4 regions of the Marinobacter sp. V34 genome follow, and region 4 is predicted to be linked to each of the others. Evidence: predicted binding sites of a transcription regulator. Region 4 holds the regulator's gene; each other region holds the start of a gene.

Region 1 (5,609 bases), on a different contig from region 4:
GGCACCGCCCGAGCCCACCGTCGTCAATGAAGTCAAACAGACAACCACCGACCAACAGCCCGAACTGGAAACCCTGAAGAGCCCTACGGATGTGGCTGTGGAATCCGCCATTCAGGACGAGCTCCAGAAGACCTTGGAGCAGGTTCGATCGGTGCTTGAGACAGCCATCGAAGATGGCCGGGTAAACCTCACCCAGGATCATCATAGAATCATTGTTCGCGTTGAGGAGAAGGGGGCTTTTCCCTCCGGTTCGGCGGACCTGACCTGGGAGTTTGAAGGCCTGTTGCTGGAAATGGCCGACATACTGGTGGAGATCCCCGGCAAGCTGACCATCGAAGGCCACACCGACGATGTTCCCATCCGCACACAGCGGTTCTACAGCAACTGGGACCTGTCCGCCGCTCGGGCAGCAGCGGTTGCCAATGCGCTCCTCGCCGAGGGTAAACTGAAGCCTGCCCGGCTGGCGGTCACCGGTCTCGCGTACACCGAGCCACGGGTACCAAACACCTCTTCGGAGAACCGTGCCAAAAACCGCCGGGTGGAAATCATTATCGATCTGTCCGGGCCGATCGAGGAACAGGAGATGCGGATAAGGGAACTCATGAACCCCGAAGCCGATGCGTCCGCTGCACCGGATTCCCGCAGTTCCGACGAATCCGATCAGGACGAATTACTGTGGTAGGCGGCCAGAATGGTGCGCCTCCCCCGTTAATGCACCATTAAAAAGCACGATCACCCCACCTCCAACGCAATTCCGCCCCACGTCAGAGCAAGAAATCACCTAATCGACTCTCCGCTCTGAATTTGCCTCAAAATGGAACACTCCTTGCTTGCTGTGCACGCTATCAATGCACAACCCGCCCGTGACAGGCGGATAAAACCATAAAATCAGGAGCAACCAACCCGTGGATATCACGAGTGCAGTACATACCCTGACCGAAAGCGCCAACACACTGTTCATTTTGATCGGTGCCATCATGGTACTGGCCATGCACGCTGGCTTCGCCTTCCTGGAAGTCGGCACCGTGCGCCACAAAAACCAGGTGAATGCCCTGGTGAAAATCATGACCGATTTCGGCATCTCCGCCGTGGCCTACTTCTTCATTGGTTACTACATCGCCTATGGCAGCCATTTTATGGCCGGCGCTTCGGAGCTGACGGCCGCGAATGGCTATGATCTGGTCAAGTTCTTCTTCCTGATGACCTTTGCTGCCGCCATTCCTGCCATTGTTTCCGGCGGTATCGCCGAGCGTGCGAAGTTCTACCCGATGCTCATCGCCTCGGGGCTGATCGTGGCGTTTGTATATCCCTTCTTCGAGGGCATGATCTGGAACGGCAACTACGGCTTCCAGGCCTGGCTGGAGAACCAGTTTGGTGCGGCCTTCCACGACTTTGCCGGCTCGGTTGTGGTGCACGCCGTGGGCGGCTGGATCGCCCTGGCCGCCGTGCTCCTGCTCGGAGCACGTAACGGCCGCTACCGCAACGGCAGAGTGGTGGCTTTTGCCCCCTCCAACATCCCGTTCCTGGCGCTGGGCGCCTGGATTCTCACCGTTGGCTGGTTCGGATTTAACGTGATGTCCGCCCAGACTCTGGACGGCATCAGCGGCCTGGTGGCGGTGAACAGCCTTATGGCCATGGTGGGCGGCGTTCTGGTGGCCATGCTGGTGGGCCGCAAAGACCCGGGCTTCATTCACAACGGACCGCTCGCCGGCCTGGTGGCTGTGTGCGCCGGTTCGGACCTGATGCACCCCGTCGGTGCACTTATTACCGGTGGCATCGCCGGCGCCATCTTCGTGTACATGTTTGAGTGGGCCCAAGACAGGATCGAACGTCTGGACGATGTACTCGGTGTTTGGCCGTTACACGGTGTGTGCGGCGTCTGGGGCGCCATTGCCGCCGGCATCTTTGGCCAGGAAGCCTTCGGGGGCCTCGGTGGCGTCAGCCTGATGTCGCAGGTCATCGGCGCGGTTGCTGGCGTTGTGGTGGCCTTTGTCGGCGGCCTGATCGTCTACGGCATTGTCAGCGCCATCTCCGGCCTGCGTCTCACCGACGAAGAAGAATTCAACGGTGCGGATGTCAGTATCCATCGAATCGGCGCGACATCCCTGGAATAACCCTACCTGCCAGCCGCCTTTTCTGGCGGCTGGCAATGCTTTTTATTGACACCTCCCTCCGCCTGGCCTTTGCTTAAATAACCCGTTCCGGTGATAAACCTACCGTTTGCCGCCAGAGTGGCCTGCCTTTTGCTATTCCTTTAACTCATGGGAATGGCTGGATATCGACTACCCACATCCGGTGAGTGGCGTGTTCAGGAGAGGGTCAAGGTTATGTTGATACAAACCCCACCCGAGGGTATCTACGACGAGCTGTTCGATCAGGATAACCGGGTGCGGCCCAGCTGCAGGGTGCTGGAGGACTGGCTGATCAGATCCGACGAAGCCCTGTTAGCCGAAAAGCGCCGCGAGGCAGACGTTCTGTTTCAGCGCCTGGGCATTACCTTTAATGTCTATGGCGAAGACCAGGGGGCCGAACGGCTCATTCCGTTCGATCTGATTCCACGAGTGATCTCCGCCAGTGACTGGCAACGTCTGCAGGCGGGATTACGCCAGCGGGTGCAGGCTCTGAACCGCTTCCTGTTCGATATCTACCATGAGTTCGACATCATTCGAGCCGGGGTTATCAGTGCTGAGCAGGTGTTCGCTAATCCCCAGTACCAGCCTGGCATGCAGAACCTGAAGCTGCCACGAAACCTGTATTCCCACATAGCCGGCATCGATCTGATCCGCCACAACGATGGCGACTTCTACGTGCTGGAAGACAACCTTCGCTGCCCCAGCGGTGTCTCCTACATGCTGGAAAACCGACGCATGATGATGCGCCTGTTTCCGGAATTGTTTGCCAAGGCGCCGGTAGCACCGGTTGAACACTACCCAGCACTGCTGGGTGAAACCCTGCGTGCAGCGTCCCTGAATCCCAACCCCACCGTGGTGGTACTCACCCCCGGCCGCTTCAACAGCGCCTATTTCGAGCATGCCTTCCTGGCCCGCCAGATGGGTGTCGAGCTGGTGGAGGGCGCTGATCTGTTCATACGCCACAACAAGGTGTACATGAAGACCACCATCGGCCCCCAGCAGGTGGACGTCATCTACCGGCGGATTGACGACGATTTTCTTGACCCACTAGCCGGAAACCCGGATTCCATGCTGGGCGTTCCCGGGCTCTATGCCGCCTACCGCAGCGGTAATGTGGTGCTTGCCAACGCCATGGGCACCGGCGTCGCCGACGACAAGGCCATCTATCCCTTCGTACCCGACATGATTCGCTTCTACCTGGGAGAAGAGCCGATCCTGAAAAACGTCCCCACCTGGCAGGGCCGTAAACCAAAAGACCTCAAGTACATCCTCGACAACCTGCCGGACCTGGTGGTCAAAGAAACCCAGGGCGCTGGTGGCTACGGCATGCTGATCGGCCCGAAAGCCAGCAAGAGTGAGCTGAACCATTTCCGATCGCTGTTGCAGGCCAGACCAGACAACTACATCGCTCAGCCCACCCTGAGCCTGTCGACCTGCCCAACCTTCGTGAACGAAGGCGTCGCACCACGACACCTGGACCTGAGACCTTTTGTGCTTTCGGGCAAAAAAGTGCAGATGGTGCCCGGTGGATTGACCCGAGTGGCATTGAAAGAAGGGTCGCTGGTGGTGAATTCGTCCCAGGGCGGCGGCACCAAGGACACCTGGGTACTGGAGGGCGACGAATGCTGAGCCGAGCCGCATCAAGTCTGTTCTGGATGGCCCGATACCTCGAAAGGGCGGAAACCCAGGCCCGGCTGCTGGACGTCAGCCTGACCATGGCGTTGATCGACGTTCCCGAAGACCGCGAGGAGCAGTTGTCCGTGCCGTTGCTGGTGACCGGCACCCAAGAAGTCTTTCATGAGCTCTACCAGGAAATCACCCCCCAGAACCTGATTGACTTCCTGCTCCTGGATGACCGCCACCCTGCCAGTGTGTTCAGCGTTATCCGCAGCGCGCGGGACAACGCCCTGCAAGTGCGTGGCAATCTCTCCGCGGACGTATGGGAAAGCATCAATCTGGCGTGGATGGAGCTGAAAGAGTTGCGCCGAAAAGGGGTGACCGAGTCCAATGCTAGCCGGGTGTTCGACTGGACCCGCGAGCGTTCAAACGTGTTCCGTGGTGCGGCCTATGGCACCCTTCTGCGTAATGACGCCTTCCATTTCCTGCTCCTGGGCACGTTCATCGAGCGTGCAGACGCCACCGCCCGTGTGCTTAACATCCGCCACCACATGGCCACCAAATCCCTGGAAGGGCACCCCACCCAGTCGTTCTTCGAATGGACGGCGCTGCTGCATTCGTTGGCCGCCTTTGAGGCCTACCAGAATACGTACGGCCACAATATCGAACCAATGAATGTGGCCGAACTGCTGATTCTCAAACCGGATGTTCCCCGTTCGCTTCACGCCTGCCTGGAGGAAATCGCGGATCTTCTGGAGGAGATCGAAAGCGGCGAGGCCCGCCGGGCCAGGCGCCTGGCCACAAGCCTGTATGCCAACATCCGCTACGGCGACCGCGAATACATTGCCGAGCGCGGCCTGAATGAGTATCTGACCGATTTCCTGCAACGCATCCAGCGCATCGCCGGCCAGATCCAGAAAGACTACATGGGGTGGAAACAATGAAGCTGAATATCCGCCACGACACGACCTATACCTACGATCAACCCATGCACAACGGCATCCAGTATCTACGCCTTACCCCCCGCAACACGCCGCAGCAAAAGATACTGGGGTGGCATCTGAGTGCCCCCGGCGAAACCAGCCAGATGACAGACGGCTACGGCAACGTTGTCACTGTGATGACCATGGACAAAGCCACGAAGGAAATCACTCTGACCGCAGAGGGCGTCGTTGATCTCACGGGCAAGCCATTGACCAAAGATGATTCACCCTTTCCCCCAGAGGTGTTCCTGCGCCACACCCCACTGACTGACGCTGACAAAGACATCAAAGCCTTCGCCAGCCAGTTCTCCGCCAACAAGCGCAGTCTGGTTCGAATGATGAATCGCATCCTCGAGCATATCGAATTCACGCCTGGCGTCACCACTGTGACCCACACCGCCGCCGAGGCTTTCCAGCAGAAGGCAGGGGTGTGCCAGGACCATACCCACGTATTCATCTCCTGCTGCCGCCACATCGGGGTGCCGGTGCGGTATGTCAGTGGTTACATACACACCTTCAGCGACGACCACCTCGCCACCCACGCCTGGGCCGAAGCCTGGCTGGGCCACAACTGGCATACCTTCGATGTGGTGAACCTGCTTAACGTTGCTGAAAGCCATATCAAACTGGCAACTGGGCTGGATTACCGTGATGCGGCACCGGTACGGGGCATTCGCAGCGGTGGCGGAATGGAGCACCTGCATACCCGCGCCTGGGTCACCATGGCGGGAGAGAGCCAGTAACAAAAAGCTGTGCAAATTCCACACGCCGCCCCATGCTTTCTGCCCAGAAACGGTTAAACTGAGCGCATTCAGTATGACCCGAGGGTAGCCCGATGACTTATTGTGTGGCGATGCGTCTGGCCGACGGCCTTGTT
Region 2 (5,609 bases), on a different contig from region 4:
TGATTTTGCTGGAATCGGCTCTGATCGACAACGACACTCAGCGGGCCGATGATCTCACAGCCAGCCTGCTGGAGCGTGAAGACGAGTCCAGTCCAGCTCCGGCTGAATCGGCAGTTGCATCCGTGTATCACGGCATTGCTACCCAACTGGCCCAGCGAGAACGACTGAATCAGGCAGCCAGTGTTTTACGCAGAGGACGCGTACTATTTCCAGAGAATGAAGAAATCGGTATTCAAGCGGCTGCCATCCAGTTTGCTGAAGGCAACACCAAAGAGGCTCGCGACATCCTGAGAGACGTTAAACAACAACATCCCGAATCCGCTGCTCCCTTCCGCATAGAAGCTAGCTATTTCGAAAGGCAAGAAGAATACCAGCAAGCCGCTGAGCTCTATCAGCTTGCCCTCGAACTGGAGAAAAACGTCGCACTGGAAGTCGCTTATGCCCGTGCTCTGGCTCGGTCCGGACAACGCATCAAAGCTGCTGAATCCCTCGAGAACGCGAGTCAGGCCTTCCCCCAGAACCCTCAGATCTTGATGAATCTGGCCATGCTGCATCAGGAGAACGAGGCGCCGGATAAGGCGATACCTCCTTACGAAGAGCTGCTTGAGGTAACCCCCCGGAACGTGGTCGCGCTCAACAACCTGGCCTGGATCTACCATCAGCAAGGCGACGATCGTGCCATGGAACTTGCCAGACAAGCATTCGATCTGAATCCCAAAAGCGGCGCCATTGCCGACACTTACGGATGGATCCTGTTTAAGGCCGGACAAACGGAAGAAAGTCTGCCGGTACTTGAGAAAGCCCACGAACTACAACCGGATTCTGAGGAAATTGCCATGCACCTTGCAGAAGCCTATCGCGCCAACGGCCGCGACGCCGATGCAAAGCGGATATTGAAAAAGTTCGGGAACCAGGGTTAATTTCGGACAAGACATATAGAGAATAACTATCTGTGCACCATAGCGAAACGTTCCAAGAACCCGGTGGCAACTAACGGATTGCCCAACAATACTTACCAAGTAGAACCATTGACCTGAAAGAGCCTGCGGAGGCAACTTCCGCGGGCTTACACGGAAGGATAGGTTTATGTCGGTAAGTAAAGTTCTTGGCCTTGGAAGCGCCGTTGTACTGTTCAGTGGCTGTCAAAGCTGGCAGCTCAGAGACATCGAGAGACTCCCACCCACTGCGTCAATCCCCCAGCAAAGTGAACATGGGAAAGTGGATGTATGGTATTTCGACGGTATTAGCGGAGAAACTGTAAACTCCCTAACCAGTGCAGACGTCTATCCAGACGCACCTAATGAAATCAGTGAGCTTAACCAGTTGCAGCGGCTTGAAGACCGCGCGAACAACTATGGCACTCTGGTTCGAGGATTTATCGAGCCACCAGAGACTGGGGAATACACTTTCTATGTCAGCGGCGACGACGAGACAGCGTTCTGGTTATCGGAGTCACAAGGTGTCAATACGGCCGAACAGATTGCGACAACGGGCCGGGCCACCCGCATCGAAGACTACGACCGATACTCCTCACAAACCTCACCAATTCGCTACCTCAAAGCGGGCAATCGATACTATTTCGAAATACGCCATAAAGAAGGCCGATACGACGACCACTTCAGTGTGGCCTGGGAGGGCCCGGGAATCAGCCTCCAGGTCGTCAGCGGTCAATACCTTCACAGCTACGCGCAGCGCTCACCTACCACCGGCCAGGAAATGACCGCCGTAGATGCTTATGCAATGGGCTATCGTGTCGGTTTCTTTGACGCGGAGCAGGGGCTGGCATTTACTCCCGACTACCCTGCTCTGGATGAAGACGGGGACGGCCTGTACGACAACTGGGAAGTGCTTTACGGGCTTAACCCCGAAGACCCAGCCGACGCCAATTCAGACCGGGATAACGACCTTCTCAGCGCACTTGACGAGTTCTGGAGCGCAACCAATCCCAACGACGCGGATACCGACGGTGATGGCATCCCGGATGGCTACGAGTTCGCCTATGATCTGGACCCACGGAATCCGTCAGATGAGTCCGTTGACCTGGACGGTGACGGTTACAGCGTACTGGAAGAATATAAAGCGGGCACGGCCCCGAATGATCCCGAAGACAGCCCCACTCAGACACCAAAATACACTGCGGGCTTTGTGGGCCAGTATTTTTCCGGAACCGATTTCGATGAGTTGATTTACACTCGAAAAGAACAAGTTATCCAGAATAATTGGGGCAGTGATAGACCTTCACCGGATATGCCCAGCAACCGCTTCAGTATCCGCTGGCAGGGGTGGTTTGTGCCTCCCCATGACGGTGGAACCCGGAACTACCGGTTAACCACCCGAACCGATGACGGCGTGCGCCTGTTCGTCGACAGTCAAGCGGTTATTGATCAGTGGAAAAAACAATCTGCTACTGAGTATTCAGCCGAGATCAGCGTCGCAGCTGACGAACGAGTTGCAATCACAATGGAGTACTACGAGCTCCTTTACGATGCGACAGCAGTTTTTACGATATCGGACGTACAAAGCGGCGAACAACTCGATGCAGCATCGGTAGTTGAAAGCCTAGACCTGGATATCAGCGCGGACATCAGCTCACTGAACGATGGCATCGCCGATACCTACAAGCTGCGTTATGGACTTCCGTTGCTGCAGCCAAGCGCGAACCAGGTACTCAACAATGAGGGAATAGCTGTATTGGAGGCCTACCAGTTGGGCCTTCATCCCTTCACTCTGGAGACCGTACGCGACCCCGACGCACCTACAACTCAACCCGCCCCAACGTCACCTGAAGCCTCAATCGTGACCTTGAAATGGACCGCTCCTGGTACCCGCGTAGACGGCAGCGGTATCTCGCTTAGTGAAATCAGCTACTACAAAATCAAATATGGGCAGTCGCCGGACAATCTGCATCAAGAGGCTCGTGCGGAGTCCGACGATACCGAATATATCCTTGAGAACCTGACTGAAGGCAAGTGGTATTTTACAATTCAGGTGGTGGATACGGATGGATTGATCAGCCAGGCATCGGACACTGTTGAATTTCTGGTGCAATAACCAACGGATCTCGGAGTTGTCCAGTTATTTTACACATCTATCCGGCCGAAACTATATTTTCATTATATATCAACACTATATGAATTGGCCCGAAATATGCTTTCATGTAACTGAAACGTTACAACCATAGTGTACTGGAGTAGTAAACATGAAAGGATTTTCAAAAGGCGTAGTAGTAGCGGCAGCATTTGCCGTTTCTGGCCTTGCAAATGCAGCATATATCGGCACGGATAGCTCTGGCTCTTATTCAGGAATCTACAGTGTCCCCGGCGATAACAGTTATGCAACGGGGAGCACTGATCCAAAAGGTTACTTTGTCGATGGCACGCCAGAATACAGCGTAGGCGACTCCGCCCTAATGGGAAACAGTGTCGTTTACACCTCGAATGACAAGTTCAGGCTGACCTTCACCTTCATTGGCTATGAAGCCGGTTGGGAAAACGTGTTCTTGTACAACGGCGTCGAGATTTTTAACAACAGGAACAGAGGTACTGTCGGAAACACTTTCTCAACCATTGTAACCGGCACCACTGGTACTGCGCTGGATTTTGGGTTTGCGACCTACAAAAGATCCTCATCTATCCTGGAAAGTCAGGACAACAGCAACTCCAACGGCTCGACTTCATTCAACTTTGTTGTCAATGAACTAGGTACAGACTCTTTGATCCTTAGCCTTGATGACAACAACCAGGTCGACGACAACCACGATGACCTTTTGATCAAAGTTGAGGCTACTAAGGTGCCGGAGCCGGGCACCGTTGCCCTCCTCGGTCTAGGTATTGTCGGACTGGCTCTGCGTCGCCGAGCCAAGAAGTGAGGACATAATCGCTTTGAGCGTATTATGTTAGAATAGAAACCCTGCCATTCGGCGGGGTTTTTTTTATGTCATCGGAGCGACAGATCTCAGTGCTTGTTGAAATCATTTATACGCTTTCAGGCCGGGGACTAACCAAGGATGCTGACCTGCTCAAAGATTCGATCCAATCTCTGGGACATGAGGTATCCGTCAAAGCCCTTCCTCCCCAAAGCCTCCTGATTCGAAATCTTTCCGGGAAATGGGGGCGAGCGAAAAAGCGCTTTCCTTCCACACATGCTGTTGAACTTACGAACTCGCTCCAGAGAATGCTCAGGCGCTTATTCCGCGCCAGAACCCAGAACGTGGATCTTGTGATTCATCTTGAAAATATCCACCCCCACTACATAAACCCTCAATGCACCAACTGGCTGATTCCAAATCAGGAATGGTTCCGATCCGAACGCAGCCACTACCTCATTGATATCGACGCGGTACTCTGTAAAACCCAAGTAGCAGAACGCCGCTTCAGAAAGCTACATGGCAAAGTGGAATTCCTGGGATTTTCTACCCCTGGAGCCAGGCGAGCGTTAACCGCTCAATTGCATCTAAAACAGCCCGGAACCTATCTGCATGTGGCCGGCTCCAGTCTATCGAAAGGCACTTCTGTAGTCATAGGCGCCTGGGAAAGGCATCCAGAATGGCCAACTCTCATCATTGTTGCAAACAGTCCACTTGTTGAACGTGCATTGCCTGCCAATATTATTCTGAAGAAGAATCTGTCTAACGCAGAAATGAAAAAACTCTGGAGTTGCACGACAGTGGCTATCATCCCTTCAGAAGTGGAAGGATACGGTCAGGTGCTAGGAGAAGCGATGTCTGCGGGAGCGGTCGCAGTCACTACCAACGCCCCTCCGATGAATGAACTGGTCACGACCAGCCGAGGCTATCTTGTACCCTGGTCCGAAAACCACCCCTCGCGCCTTGGAACACGTTACAAGGTAACTGTTGAAAACCTGGAGCTCTGTCTACAACAAGTTTTTGCGGAGTCTAGCGATACTATTAATGCGAAGGCATTGGAGGCTCAGCAATGGACCATCGACAACCATCAGGCATTTGAAAAGCGACTGGAGCAGCTTATCGCCTCTGTAGCGCCACAAACTGCTAGTCTTACTCAACAAACTGCCGATCAATCTGGTTGATAATCGGCGAAAAAACATCGCTTACGAAATCGACAACCGCTGCCTCGCCATCACACTCATTACAAGCTACTCCGAAAACAACCAGAGATGCGTCCGTGCGCAGGCTGAAAAAACTCACGATCTGGGCAAATTTTGCGCGCCACTGGTCAGTCTCCCAAAGGCCCGCAACATAATAACCATATGCCAGATGAATTCGAATACCAGATGAAAGGTTTCGCAGCGTCACTCCTTGCAAAGGAATATCTGAAGGAGACATCACCTTGAAGAATTCTTCAGGTACCCAGTCATTACGGTCGTAAATTCGATTCCAATACTGAACAAGTTCCGCCCTATGGCGCTGATGAGCATAACTGTACACACCCACAAACAATTTCTGTTCTGGCCCAGCCTCTTGGGAAAGGGCCTGACGATCAAACAGCGTCTGGGCGAACACCAAGTCTGGGTTTCGTATCTGTGGCCGCCATCCATTCAAACGGTTTCCGAACAACGGCGCGTAATGCTCTCTATCAAGGCTGATATCGAATACATCCGGTGAGGGTTTAATTTGCCCCGCAGAAGACGGC
Region 3 (5,609 bases), on a different contig from region 4:
AACGAGCCATCTGGCGTTTTTGCAGATTCTGTAACGGCTCAAGACGCTCTATTCCGGGTCATAACGGTGCAAGGCACCCAAATATGCCCAATCAGGGCGCATATTTGGCGAACAAATAATCCGACTCCAGAACCAGGAAACGGCTACATCACCGTACTCAGGCCACTTCAAGTAACCCTGGCAAATTTATTGCAATACCGCTGATGGAACCGTTTTTTCTGACAGCGTTAAGTGAAAGGCATCCAATGCCTGTACATTGAGGAAACCATCATGAATTCGCCAGAACCCCTTCGTATCCTTCTGATCGACAAGGACCCCGAAAGGGCGAGCCAGGTCTGCCAGGCGCTCAGCCACGAGGGCCATGAAGTGATTCGCCAGCGCCCGGATGCCACCGGTCTGACCGCAGCGGTTGCCCGCGACCAGCCGGACATGGTGATTATTGATATGGACTCGCCTGACCGGGATACCCTGGAAAACATGAGCACCCTCAACACTCATGCCCCCCGGCCCATCGTATTCTTCGCCGACCAGCCCGGTGACCGCGCCACCATCCATGCCGCAGTGAAGGCTGGCGTCAGTGCTTACGTTGTCGACGGCATTCAACCGGAACGGGTTCGCTTGATCATCGACTCAGCCGTAGCGCAGTTCGAATCCTTTCAGGCGCTGAGAACCGAGCTGGAAGAAACCCGTTCGGCACTGGAAGACCGGAAGGTGATTGAGAAAGCCAAAGGGCTGATCATGCGGCATGAAAACTGCGATGAGGAAACGGCCTATCGCATGCTGCGCAGCTCCGCCATGGAGCACAGTGAACGCCTGGCGGTTATGGCGGGGCGTGTCATTACACTGTTGGAAAGATGTAGCCAGGGCTCAGTGGGCTCCATCAAGAAAGCATCCTGATCAACACTGTTAGGGAGCACCCATGGTTCGCCCAACCCCGCTTCACAAACATCCCGGATTCAAGGTCCGTCTCGGCTTTGTACCCCTGCTGGATAGCGCGCCACTGATCGTTGCGCGTGAGCTGGGGCTGTTTGACGCCGAAGGGCTGGATGTGGAACTGGTGCGCGAAGGCTCCTGGGCTTCATTGCGCGATAAGGTCAGCTTCGGCCTGCTGGACGGCGGCCACATGCTGGCGCCGATGCCGCTGAGTATGTCCCTGGCAAGCGACCGTCCCAAAGTGCCCGTTGTGGTGGGCATGGTGCTAAGCCGCAATGGCAACGGAATCACCCTCAGCGCGCGGCTGCATCACGAATTGATCCGTTCAGCTACGGATCTGGAGAACCCGATAGCCACCGCACGCGCGCTGATACGACTGGCCAAGGGCAGGGGCGAGCCAATACGGTTAGCCTCAGTGGCGCCCTGGTCAAGCCATGACCTTCAGCTCCGGGACTGGTTGACCTCTGCCGGGCCAGACGCAGAACAGCATGTACAAATCATCCCGGTTTCTCCTATTCAAATGGTGGACGCATTCCGCTCAAACGCCATTGAGGGCTGCTGTGTCGGTGAGCCCTGGAACAGCCTTCTGGAATATGAAGCACTGGGGCACATTCTTCACTCCGGTCACCAGATCTGGCAGAACGCCCCGGAAAAAGTACTGGGTATGCGCGCCGACTGGACGGAGCAGCACGATGTTATGCACAGGCACCTACTTCGGGCACTGCTTGCAGCCTGCCAGTGGCTGGACAACGCCCATAACCATCGCCTGTTGCGGGATATCCTGGCAAAGCCCGAATACCTTGGGCAGCAGATCAATGTACTGGATAATCACCCGTACAGCCTTTTTCATCCACGACTGCATCAACACTTTTTTCACCATTCCGCCAACTTTCCCTGGCTGTCACAGGCCCACTGGTTGGCAACCCGCCTGACGCTTCGGGGCCAACTCGGCCCGGTGAACGGCGCCATGGTTCGGCAGGTAGTCAGGCCGGATTTGTTCCGCGACGCGGCGGCGTCCATGGGCATTGACTCACCGGTTATAGACAGCAAGACCGAGGGCCGACATCAACTGCCCTTTACCCTGTCCGGCCGTTACGGCCCGGTGGACGTTGCCAGCGACCGCTTGTTGGGAGAACACCTTCACGACTGGCTGGCCGATAACGCCGCGCCCAATAACGAAGCGTCACGCACTAAAACAGCCACGAAAACCCGCCTCCAATAACGCCCAATTTCGAAAAAATCCATATTTTAATATACAAATCAACATCTTAAAAACATGGCACGCGGGCTGCTTTGTAAATACAGACGATCTTGCATCCACTGCTCCGATAAACGGCGGTGATGAAAACTGACAGAACACCAGGCATTGACGCCTGCGTCCCGGAAACGGGGGGCAGGCTTTTTTTTGTCTGGATAATACTCCGGGAGAGCACCATGCACCTGAAAACACTCGCAGCGACATTCCTGATCTTAACAGCGGCGTGCTCTGCACACGCCGACATCGGCCCGGCCGAAAAGCCGGACCTGAAGCTCGGCTTCATCAAACTGACGGACATGGCGCCACTGGCCATTGCTTGGGAACAGGGGTTTTTCCTGGATGAAGGCCTGTTCGTAGAACTGGAAGCCCAGGCCAACTGGAAAGTTCTGCTTGACGGCGTGGTGACCGGCACCCTTGATGGCGCCCACATGCTGGCAGGCCAGCCACTTGGCGCGACCATCGGTTACGGCACCCAGGCAGACATCATCACCGCGTTCAGCATGGACCTGAACGGCAACGGCATCACTGTGTCGAACGACGTCTGGGAGCAAATGCACCCACACATTGAAGACGGCAGTGACGGCCATCCCGCTCATCCCATCAGTGCCGCTACCCTGAAACCGGTCATCGACCAGTACCGTGACAAGGGCGAGCGTTTTCGCATGGGCATGGTTTTCCCGGTGTCCACCCACAACTACGAGCTTCGTTACTGGCTGGCGGCCGGCGGACTGAATCCCGGCTTCTACGCTCCCCATCGCGGTGATACCAGCGGCAACATAGACGCAGACGTTCACCTGTCGGTCACGCCACCACCGCAAATGCCCGCCACCATGGAAGCGGGCACCATTCAGGGCTATTGCGTGGGTGAGCCCTGGAACCAGCAAGCAGTATTCAAAGGCATCGGCGTGCCGGTCATCACCGATTACGAAATCTGGCCCAACAACCCCGAGAAAGTGTTTGGCGTGACCGAAGCCTGGGCCAAGCAGTACCCCAACACCCATCTCCGGCTGCTTCGTGCACTGATCCGTGCCGCCCACTGGCTGGATGAAAATGACAACGCCAATCGTGAAGAGGCGGTGAAGATCCTGTCCCGCTCAAGCTATGTGGGCGCCGACGAGGAAGTCATCGCCAATTCCATGACCGGTACGTTCGAATACGAGAAAGGCGACGTGCGCAAAGTGCCAGACTTCAACGTGTTCTTTCGCTACTACGCCACCTATCCGTATCCCTCCGATGCCATCTGGTATCTGAGTCAGATGCGTCGCTGGGGACAGATCCCCGAACCGAAATCCGACGACTGGTATATGGAAACCGCGGCCAAGGTCTACCGCGCCGACATCTACAAGGAAGCGGCCCGGACTCTGATTGAGGACGGCACGCTGAAGGCAGAGGATTTCCCGGACCTGGGTGCGGAGAATTTTGTTCGCCCTCACCAGGGCGAGCTGATCGACGGCGTGGCCTTCACTCCGAGGACACCGAACGCCTACATCGACAGCTTTGAGATTGGCCTGAAAGGCTCGCAAACCCCTTAAGACTTGAGTGTCAGGAGACATCACATGACCACGCTCAGCCAGACCGACTCGTTATCATCAGGCCAACGCTGGCTCCGTGCGTTGACGGAAAAGCTGTCCGGCCAGAACCTGGCCGAAACCTTCCGCCAGTTGCTTCTACCAGCCATTGGTATCGCGCTGTTCCTGGGTTTCTGGCATCTGGCCGCGCCCCAGGTGCAAACATCCCTGGGCGCCTTTCCGGGCCCGGCCGATGTGCTGGAACAGTCCGGTCAGCTCTGGCAGGAGCACAGCAACCAGCGGGACCGGGCGGCGCAGTTCGTGACCATGCAGGAGGAACGCAACGAACGCATCCTGGCGGAGAACCCGGACGCGGAGGTGAAGATCCGCGACTATCCCGGCGCACCCACGTTCATCGACCAGATCTTCACCAGCCTCGGCACCGTGCTGGCCGGCTTTGTGCTGGCCACCCTCATTGCCGTGCCTTTAGGCATCATCATAGGCCTCAACCGTCACTTCTCGGCGGCCATCAATCCGTTGATCCAGATCTTCAAGCCGGTCTCCCCACTGGCGTGGCTGCCGCTGGTCACCATGGTGGTGTCAGCTACGTACGTCAGTGATGACCCGATGTTCGAGAAGTCATTCCTGACATCGATGATCACGGTCACTTTGTGCAGCCTGTGGCCGACGCTGATTAACACGAGCGTTGGGGTTTCAGCAGTCAATCCTGATCTGTTGAACGTGTCTAAAGTGCTGCAACTGTCGTTCTGGACTCACGTTCGCAAGGTCGTGTTGCCGTCATCTGTTCCGATGATCTTCACCGGCCTGAGAGTGTCCCTGGGCATCGCCTGGATGGTTCTCATAGCGGCCGAAATGCTGGCCCAGAGCCCCGGCCTCGGAAAATTTGTCTGGGACGAATTCCAGAACGGCAGCAGCGAATCCCTGAGCCGAATAATGGTGGCGGTACTGGCCATCGGTTTTATTGGCTTTTTGCTGGACCGAATCATGTTGTTGATTCAGAAGCGGGTTGCCTGGAACGAGTAGCCTCTGACTTTGGTGAAGGCCGCACCGGGCGGTATTGGCCTCCCGGGACACGCGGTGAATACGTCCCTGTACGCTCGACAAAAACATCCATGTTTTTGACGGTCCCGGGAGGCCAATACCGACCGGCGCTCCGCAAGTTTTGAGGAGATTGTTATGAGTAAGTCGCATCTTGAATTGACCAATGTGCAGATGGCCTTTGATACCAAGGATGGACCGTTTGTGGCCTTGGAAAACGTAGACTTGAAGATCCGCAAAGGTGAATTCGTATCACTGATCGGGCATTCCGGCTGCGGTAAATCGACCGTGCTCAATATTGTCGCCGGGCTTTTACAGGCTACGCGAGGAGGTTGCGTACTGGATGGGCATGAGGTGAACACACCGGGGCCGGAACGTGCGGTGGTGTTCCAAAATCACTCACTGATGCCCTGGCTGACCGTGTACGAGAACGTTGAATTGGCCGTACAGCAAGTGTTCCGAAAATCCATGAGTAAAACCGAGCGGAAGGAATGGATTCTTCACAACCTCAAGCTGGTCAACATGGACCACGCTCTGGATAAACGCCCCGGAGAGATCTCTGGGGGCATGGCCCAGCGGGTCGGGATTGCCCGGGCACTGGCGATGAAGCCCAGCGTGCTGTTAATGGACGAGCCATTCGGCGCACTGGATGCGCTGACCCGGGCCCACCTGCAGGATTCGCTGATGAACATTCAGCAGGACCTGAACAGCACCGTGATCATGATTACCCATGATGTGGATGAGGCGGTGCTGCTGTCGGACCGGATTGTGATGATGACCAACGGGCCGGCCGCCACCATCGGGGAAGAGTTGCACATTGAGCTGGAGCGACCACGAAACCGGGTCACCCT
Region 4 (5,609 bases):
ATCAGGGTAAAGACGAGGTCCACCGGCTGATTGTCGATGGCATCGAACGCAACGCCTTCTTCCAGGGTCAGCAAAGCGCCGACCACGTGATCCAGCCCTTCCAGGCGACAGTGGGGGATCGCAATGCCTTGTCCGATACCTGTGCTTCCAAGCCGCTCGCGAGCGACCAGGTTGTTGAATATCTCGGTGTCGCTGAGCAAAGAGTCGTGCTGTTGGATCTGCTCGGCAATGGTTTCCATAACCCGCTTTTTGCTGGACGTAGGCACCCGGCAAAGGGTCAGCTCCGGCGCGAGAATGTTCTCGATAGTCAGGGATGTGTCGGTCATGAATCGACTGCAGTTCCGTAAAAAAAGGCTGCGGCACGTGTTGCCTGGTAAGCCAGTGCCGCAGCTCGATTAACTGTCATGCAGGGGGAGTCGTCCTAGCGGGCGCCGTTCCCATGCATCCGGTCTACGTTCTTTTCTTTGTGCTTCAGGATCTGCCTGTCCAGCTTGTCTACCAATGCGTCAATGGCAGCGTACATATCGCTGTTTTCGGCCTTTGCGTGAATCTCACCACCTATCACGTGAAGCGTAGCTTCCGCCATCTGGCGCACTTTTTCCACCTCAAGGGTAACCTGGCAATTGCTGATATGGTCGAAGTGCCGCTCAAGCTTTTCAAATTTGCCTGATACGTAATCTTTCAGTGCGGGAGTCAGTTCTACGTGATGGCCTGAAATATTGAGTTGCATAGGCTTCTCCTGTTTTCAGCTTGCCGGCACCCGTCAGGATGCCAGCTGTGTGCCACAGCGTTATGCTGCAGGCGGTATACTTTCAGGAAAGGGCTCTCCCCGTGAGGCCGGGAACAGACGCTTCCTACACCAATCGTTTTCGCTCGTTGGACGGAGGAATGTGCATTGCCTCGCGATACTTGGCCACGGTTCGTCTAGCCACCTTGATACCCTGGTCTCCTAGCATGGCTGCAATTTTGCTATCGCTCAATGGCTTTTTCGGAGTTTCCGTCGCAATCAGTTTCTTGATCATCGCGCGGATTGCCGTGGATGAGCACTCTCCACCCTCGTCGGTACTAACATGGCTTGAGAAAAAATACTTAAGTTCAAATATGCCCCGCGGTGTGTGCATGTACTTCTGGGTGGTGACCCTTGAAATGGTCGACTCGTGCATTTCCACCGCCTGGGCAATATCAGAGAGAATCAATGGTTTCATGGCTTCCTCGCCATGATCCAGGAATCCCTGCTGGTGCTCGACAATGCGCGTGGCCACCTTGAGTAGGGTTTCGTTGCGGCTTTGCAGGCTCTTGATGAACCACTTTGCTTCCTGCAACTGGTCTCGCAGGTAAGTGTTGTCGGCACTGCTGTCCGCACGCTTTATAAGAGAAGCATAGCTTGCATTCACACGAATGCGCGGTGCAATTTCAGGATTCAGTTCCACGCGCCAGCGCTCATTGTGTTTGCGCACGATCACATCAGGTATGACGTAGTCTGGCTCGCCCTGGTCCAGCGTGTCGCCAGGGCGCGGGTTCAGCCCGGTAATAAGCGCCAGCACGTCCCGTAGCTGTTCTTCTTTCAGGCGACTGCGGCGCAACAGTTGGGCGTAATCGCGATTGCCCAGCAGGTTTATATAGTGGGTGATCACCAGTCGCGCCTGGGCCAGCCAAGGCGTTTCCGGGGGCAGTTGGTTTAGCTGGATCAGCAGGCATTCCTGCAGATTACGGGCGAATACGCCAGGTGGGTCGAAGTGCTGAAGACGGTGAAGAACGGCTTCCACTTCGTCCAGTTCCAACGGGTCTTCATCGGCTTCGTCCACCATACCTGAATGAATTTCCTCAAGCGGAGAGGTCAGGTAGCCGTGGTTATCAACCGCATCCATCAGGGCGTGGGCGATGGCCTGATCCCGCTCGCTCATGGGCGTCAGATTCAGTTGCCATTCCAGGTGGTCCTGAAGTGTCTCTGTGGGGGAGTTGCGGGTCTCGAAGTCGTGGTCGTTTTCGTCGTCGTTACGGGCCGCTGAAGCGGGCGCTGACTGGTAAATGTCATCCCAGGCGGTGTCGACGGGAAGGTCGTCGGGAATGGTGTCGGGGCTGTCCGTTTCGGATGACCAGTCAGGCCCGTTCTCGGATTCGTCCCACTCCGTTGCGGTGTCGGAGGTGGTGTTGGATTCCTCGGCCGACGCAGTTTCAGAGGATTCGTTGTCACTGTCCGTTGATTCCGGATTCTGGTTGTCGTCGTCTTCCGAGGTTTCCAGCATTGGGTTGGATTCCAATGCTTGCTGGATTTCCTGCTGGAGATCCAGGGTGGAGAGCTGCAGAAGCCTGATAGCCTGTTGCAGCTGGGGCGTCATGGTCAGGCTTTGGCCCAGCTTTAACTGTAATGAGGCTTTCATAACCATGGTTCAGGATCCGTCACTCGGTCTCTCTCTTCCGTCACTCAGGCTCTCTCTTTGCGTCACTCGGGCGCTCTCTGGAGCCGGGGTTGCACAAAAACTCTTTGTATGCTGGCTACTTGCCGCGCCAAGCAAGTTCTTTGCCGAGTGTACTACAGGCGAAACTCGTTGCCCAGATACACTTCTTTGACCTGCTGGTTGGCCAGTATATCGTCCGAGTTGCCAGAGGCAATGATGTGGCCGCCACTGACAATGTAGGCATTCTCGCAGATATCGAGGGTTTCCCGCACATTGTGGTCGGTGATCAGTACGCCGATGCCCTTGTCCCGCAGGTGCCGGATGATCTGCTTGATGTCGCTCACTGAGATGGGGTCGACCCCGGCGAAAGGTTCGTCCAGCAAGATGAACGCCGGCTCCATCGCCAACGCGCGGGCGATTTCCACCCGCCGACGCTCCCCCCCTGAAAGGGCCATGCCAACGCTATCGCGGATGTGGGTGATGTGAAACTCTTCAAGCAGTTCCTCTAACTTGGCCTCTCGGTCCGCTCGCTTGAGTTCGCGGCGGGTTTCCAGGATAGCCAGTATGTTGTCGCGCACGGTGAGCTTGCGGAACACGGAGGCTTCCTGGGGCAGGTAGCCGATTCCTTTTCGGGCTCGGCCATGCATGGGTAGTGGCGTTATGTCCTGATTGTCGATGGTGATGCGACCATTGTCGGCGGGGACCAGGCCAACAATCATGTAGAAGCACGTTGTTTTGCCCGCGCCATTGGGGCCAAGCAGACCGACGATCTCGCCACTGCGAATTTCCAGGGAAACGTCGATGACGACCTTCTTCTGCTTGTAGCTTTTTGCGAGGTTACTGGCCCTGAGAACTGCCATCGGTATCCTGTCCGTTAGGGTTATCTGAATTGCTGCCGGAGTTGCCGCGCGGCTGGATGACCATTTCGACGCGACCGCTGCCATCGCCCTGGTCAGCGGCGCCTTCCGCAGTTACCACGCGCTCGGCGCTGTCGTAATGAATCACGTCACCGCGGAACAGGTTGCCGCCCTGTTCAATCACGGCTTCGCGCTTAAAGGTGACCCGGTTGTCGGAGGCGGACCAGGTGATGGTCAGGGCGCGAGCGTCGGTTTCACCCTGGCCTTCCATGGCAGGCTGGCGATAGCGTGCCGGGGTACCGGTGGCTTCAATGCGACTGACGCCGTTTTCATCCCGGTGAAGTACAACCTTGTCCGCCATAAGGTTGGCATCGCCCTGGCTCATTTCAACGGAACCGGTATAGGTTGCAATGCCCTGACCTTCGTCGAGCCGTGCGTTATCGGCGTTGACCGTGATGGGTTGGTCGGACTCCAGGTCAAAGGCGGCAGCGAATGGCATGCCAACGGTCAGCGTTAGTACCAGAGCAATCGCTGAGATCACCGGGCGCGACACAACCGATTGGTGTCCTTTGGGGTGAGGATGGGGCATGAATTTACTTGCCGGGCTCATAGCGTCCTTCCACTTGAGAGTCGAGTTCGAGGATTCGGTCATCAATCCAGGCCTTCATGCCGGTTGCGCGGGTCAGGCTGAACGAGTCGGTCAGTTCCACCGGGGCATCTGTATAAACTGTACGCTCAGCGTTATCCAGTGTCAGTGTCGACGTAGTTAACGTCAGTGAGCGCCCACCTTGGGCTTGCTGGGACACATGAACATCCCCCGTCAAGTGGACCAGGTCGTCAGCTTCCATGAATTGGCCTTTGTTGGCCTGGACTTGCCAGGGTGCGTTGCCAGGTTCGCCGTAGAGCGTTGCATTCGGTGACTCCATAATGGTTTGGTTGCGGGCCTCGAATTGCTCAATGCGCGGGCTTTCGAAATGTGCGGTAAGCCGCCCGGTCTCATCGAAGGAGAGGTAGCGACCATTAACCACGAAACCGTCTGGTTCCGATTCTCCTCTCAGCGCGGCGGCATCCACCGGCTCTGATGGCTCGTCACTTTGCCAGAGCAGGAAAAACAGTGCCACTATCGTGACAGCCAGCCCCAGGCTTCGTGCCCAGGGCCGTGCATAGAGGGCTTCAGCGGCCATTCAGTCCTGCTCCAGGTAGGGTTGCAGGCTGGCATTGAGCTGCCCGCAGGCACAGAGCAGTAGTTCACACGCTTCACGAACCGCACCGCTGCCCCCCGCTGCCGACGTGCAAAAATCCGCGTGCTGTCGCACCAGCCAGTACCCGTTCGGTACCGTTATGCCCAGTCCGGCGTAACGGATTGCGGGCAGGTCCGGTAGGTCGTCGCCCATGTAGGCAATCTGGTGTGGTGCGATCTCCAGCCGTCCTGCCAGTTCCCGCAAGGCTACTTTCTTGTCCTCGCGGCCTTGCATTAGATGCGAGATGCCGAGGTCATTCATGCGTTTTTCCGTCAGTGACGAACGTCGTCCGGTAATAACAGCAACGTTGATGCCAGCGGCCATAACCTGTTTGATGCCCAGGCCGTCGAGAATGTTGAATCCTTTCATCTCGTCGCCCGAAGCGCTGAACAGCAGGGTGCCGTCGGTCATGATGCCGTCCACATCCAGGGCCAGGAGCCGAATGCCAGCGGCTTTCTCGATCAGGTCCGCCGGCCATTGAGGGCGCAGGGTGTCGGCCATCAGATCACTCCAGCCCGCAATAGGTCGTGCATGTTGATAGCGCCAGTCAGTTTGCCGTCGCGATTGATGACGGGCAGGGCATTGATTTTCAGCTCTTCCATCATGTTCAGTGCCTCGGCGGCCAGTTGGTCATCGTGGATCACGCGCCCATTGCGGGTCATGACCTCGGCAATGGGCGTGTTGTGAATGTCCACGGAACGGTCCAGGGTGCGGCGAAGGTCACCGTCTGTAAACACGCCGACCAGATCGCCCCCGGCGCTGATGACCGTCGTCATACCCAGGCCCTTGCGGGAAATCTCCAGCAGCGCGCCGCTGAGGGTGGTGCCTTCCTGTACGCGGGGGATCCGGTCCCCGGTGTGCATAATATCGGTGACACGCAGTAGCAACCTGCGGCCCAGGCTGCCACCGGGGTGTGAGAGCGCAAAGTCTTCGGTGCTGAAACCACGGGCTTCAAGCAGTGCCACGGCGAGGGCATCGCCCATCACCAGAGTGGCCGTGGTGCTGGAGGTGGGGGCCAGTCCAAGGGGGCAGGCCTCCTGGGCAACGCTGATATCCAGGTTGGCAACGGCCTCCCGGGCCAGAATGGAGTTTTCATTGCCAGTCATGCTGAT

What was found. The regulator sigma-54, encoded in region 4, starts transcription at its own class of promoters, with help from an activator protein. The targets are predictions, from matches to a motif close to ANTGGCATNNANNTTGCTNT.
Region 1: AC0B60_RS19620 (circularly permuted type 2 ATP-grasp protein) is a predicted target of sigma-54. The motif match lies at 2,231-2,250, and genes of this name have one in related genera.
Region 2: AC0B60_RS08780 (PEP-CTERM sorting domain-containing protein) is a predicted target of sigma-54. The motif match lies at 3,135-3,154, and genes of this name have one in related genera.
Region 3: AC0B60_RS05205 (CmpA/NrtA family ABC transporter substrate-binding protein) is a predicted target of sigma-54. The motif match lies at 2,209-2,228, and genes of this name have one in related genera.

Annotation. Positions count from the first base shown of each region.
Region 1 covers NZ_JBUPZY010000017.1:8,609-14,217, reverse strand. Annotated here, with positions in the region: gene AC0B60_RS19630 (MotB family protein) at 1-682, shown strand, start outside; gene AC0B60_RS19625 (ammonium transporter) at 906-2,114, shown strand; gene AC0B60_RS19620 (circularly permuted type 2 ATP-grasp protein) at 2,328-3,761, shown strand; gene AC0B60_RS19615 (alpha-E domain-containing protein) at 3,755-4,693, shown strand; gene AC0B60_RS19610 (transglutaminase family protein) at 4,690-5,475, shown strand; gene AC0B60_RS19605 (proteasome-type protease) at 5,568-5,609, shown strand, end outside.
Region 2 covers NZ_JBUPZY010000004.1:227,897-233,505, forward strand. Annotated here, with positions in the region: gene AC0B60_RS08770 (tetratricopeptide repeat protein) at 1-920, shown strand, start outside; gene AC0B60_RS08775 (PA14 domain-containing protein) at 1,087-3,051, shown strand; gene AC0B60_RS08780 (PEP-CTERM sorting domain-containing protein) at 3,200-3,868, shown strand; gene AC0B60_RS08785 (glycosyltransferase) at 3,958-5,046, shown strand; gene xrt (exosortase) at 5,015-5,609, opposite strand, start outside.
Region 3 covers NZ_JBUPZY010000002.1:472,742-478,350, reverse strand. Annotated here, with positions in the region: gene AC0B60_RS05215 (ANTAR domain-containing response regulator) at 271-897, shown strand; gene AC0B60_RS05210 (CmpA/NrtA family ABC transporter substrate-binding protein) at 920-2,155, shown strand; gene AC0B60_RS05205 (CmpA/NrtA family ABC transporter substrate-binding protein) at 2,368-3,723, shown strand; gene AC0B60_RS05200 (ABC transporter permease) at 3,748-4,743, shown strand; gene AC0B60_RS05195 (ABC transporter ATP-binding protein) at 4,933-5,609, shown strand, end outside.
Region 4 covers NZ_JBUPZY010000003.1:387,213-392,821, reverse strand. Annotated here, with positions in the region: gene ptsN (PTS IIA-like nitrogen regulatory protein PtsN) at 1-326, opposite strand, end outside; gene hpf (ribosome hibernation promoting factor) at 422-730, opposite strand; gene AC0B60_RS07285 (RNA polymerase factor sigma-54) at 855-2,381, opposite strand; gene lptB (LPS export ABC transporter ATP-binding protein) at 2,534-3,259, opposite strand; gene lptA (lipopolysaccharide transport periplasmic protein LptA) at 3,237-3,845, opposite strand; gene lptC (LPS export ABC transporter periplasmic protein LptC) at 3,850-4,440, opposite strand; gene AC0B60_RS07265 (KdsC family phosphatase) at 4,441-4,998, opposite strand; gene AC0B60_RS07260 (KpsF/GutQ family sugar-phosphate isomerase) at 4,998-5,609, opposite strand, start outside.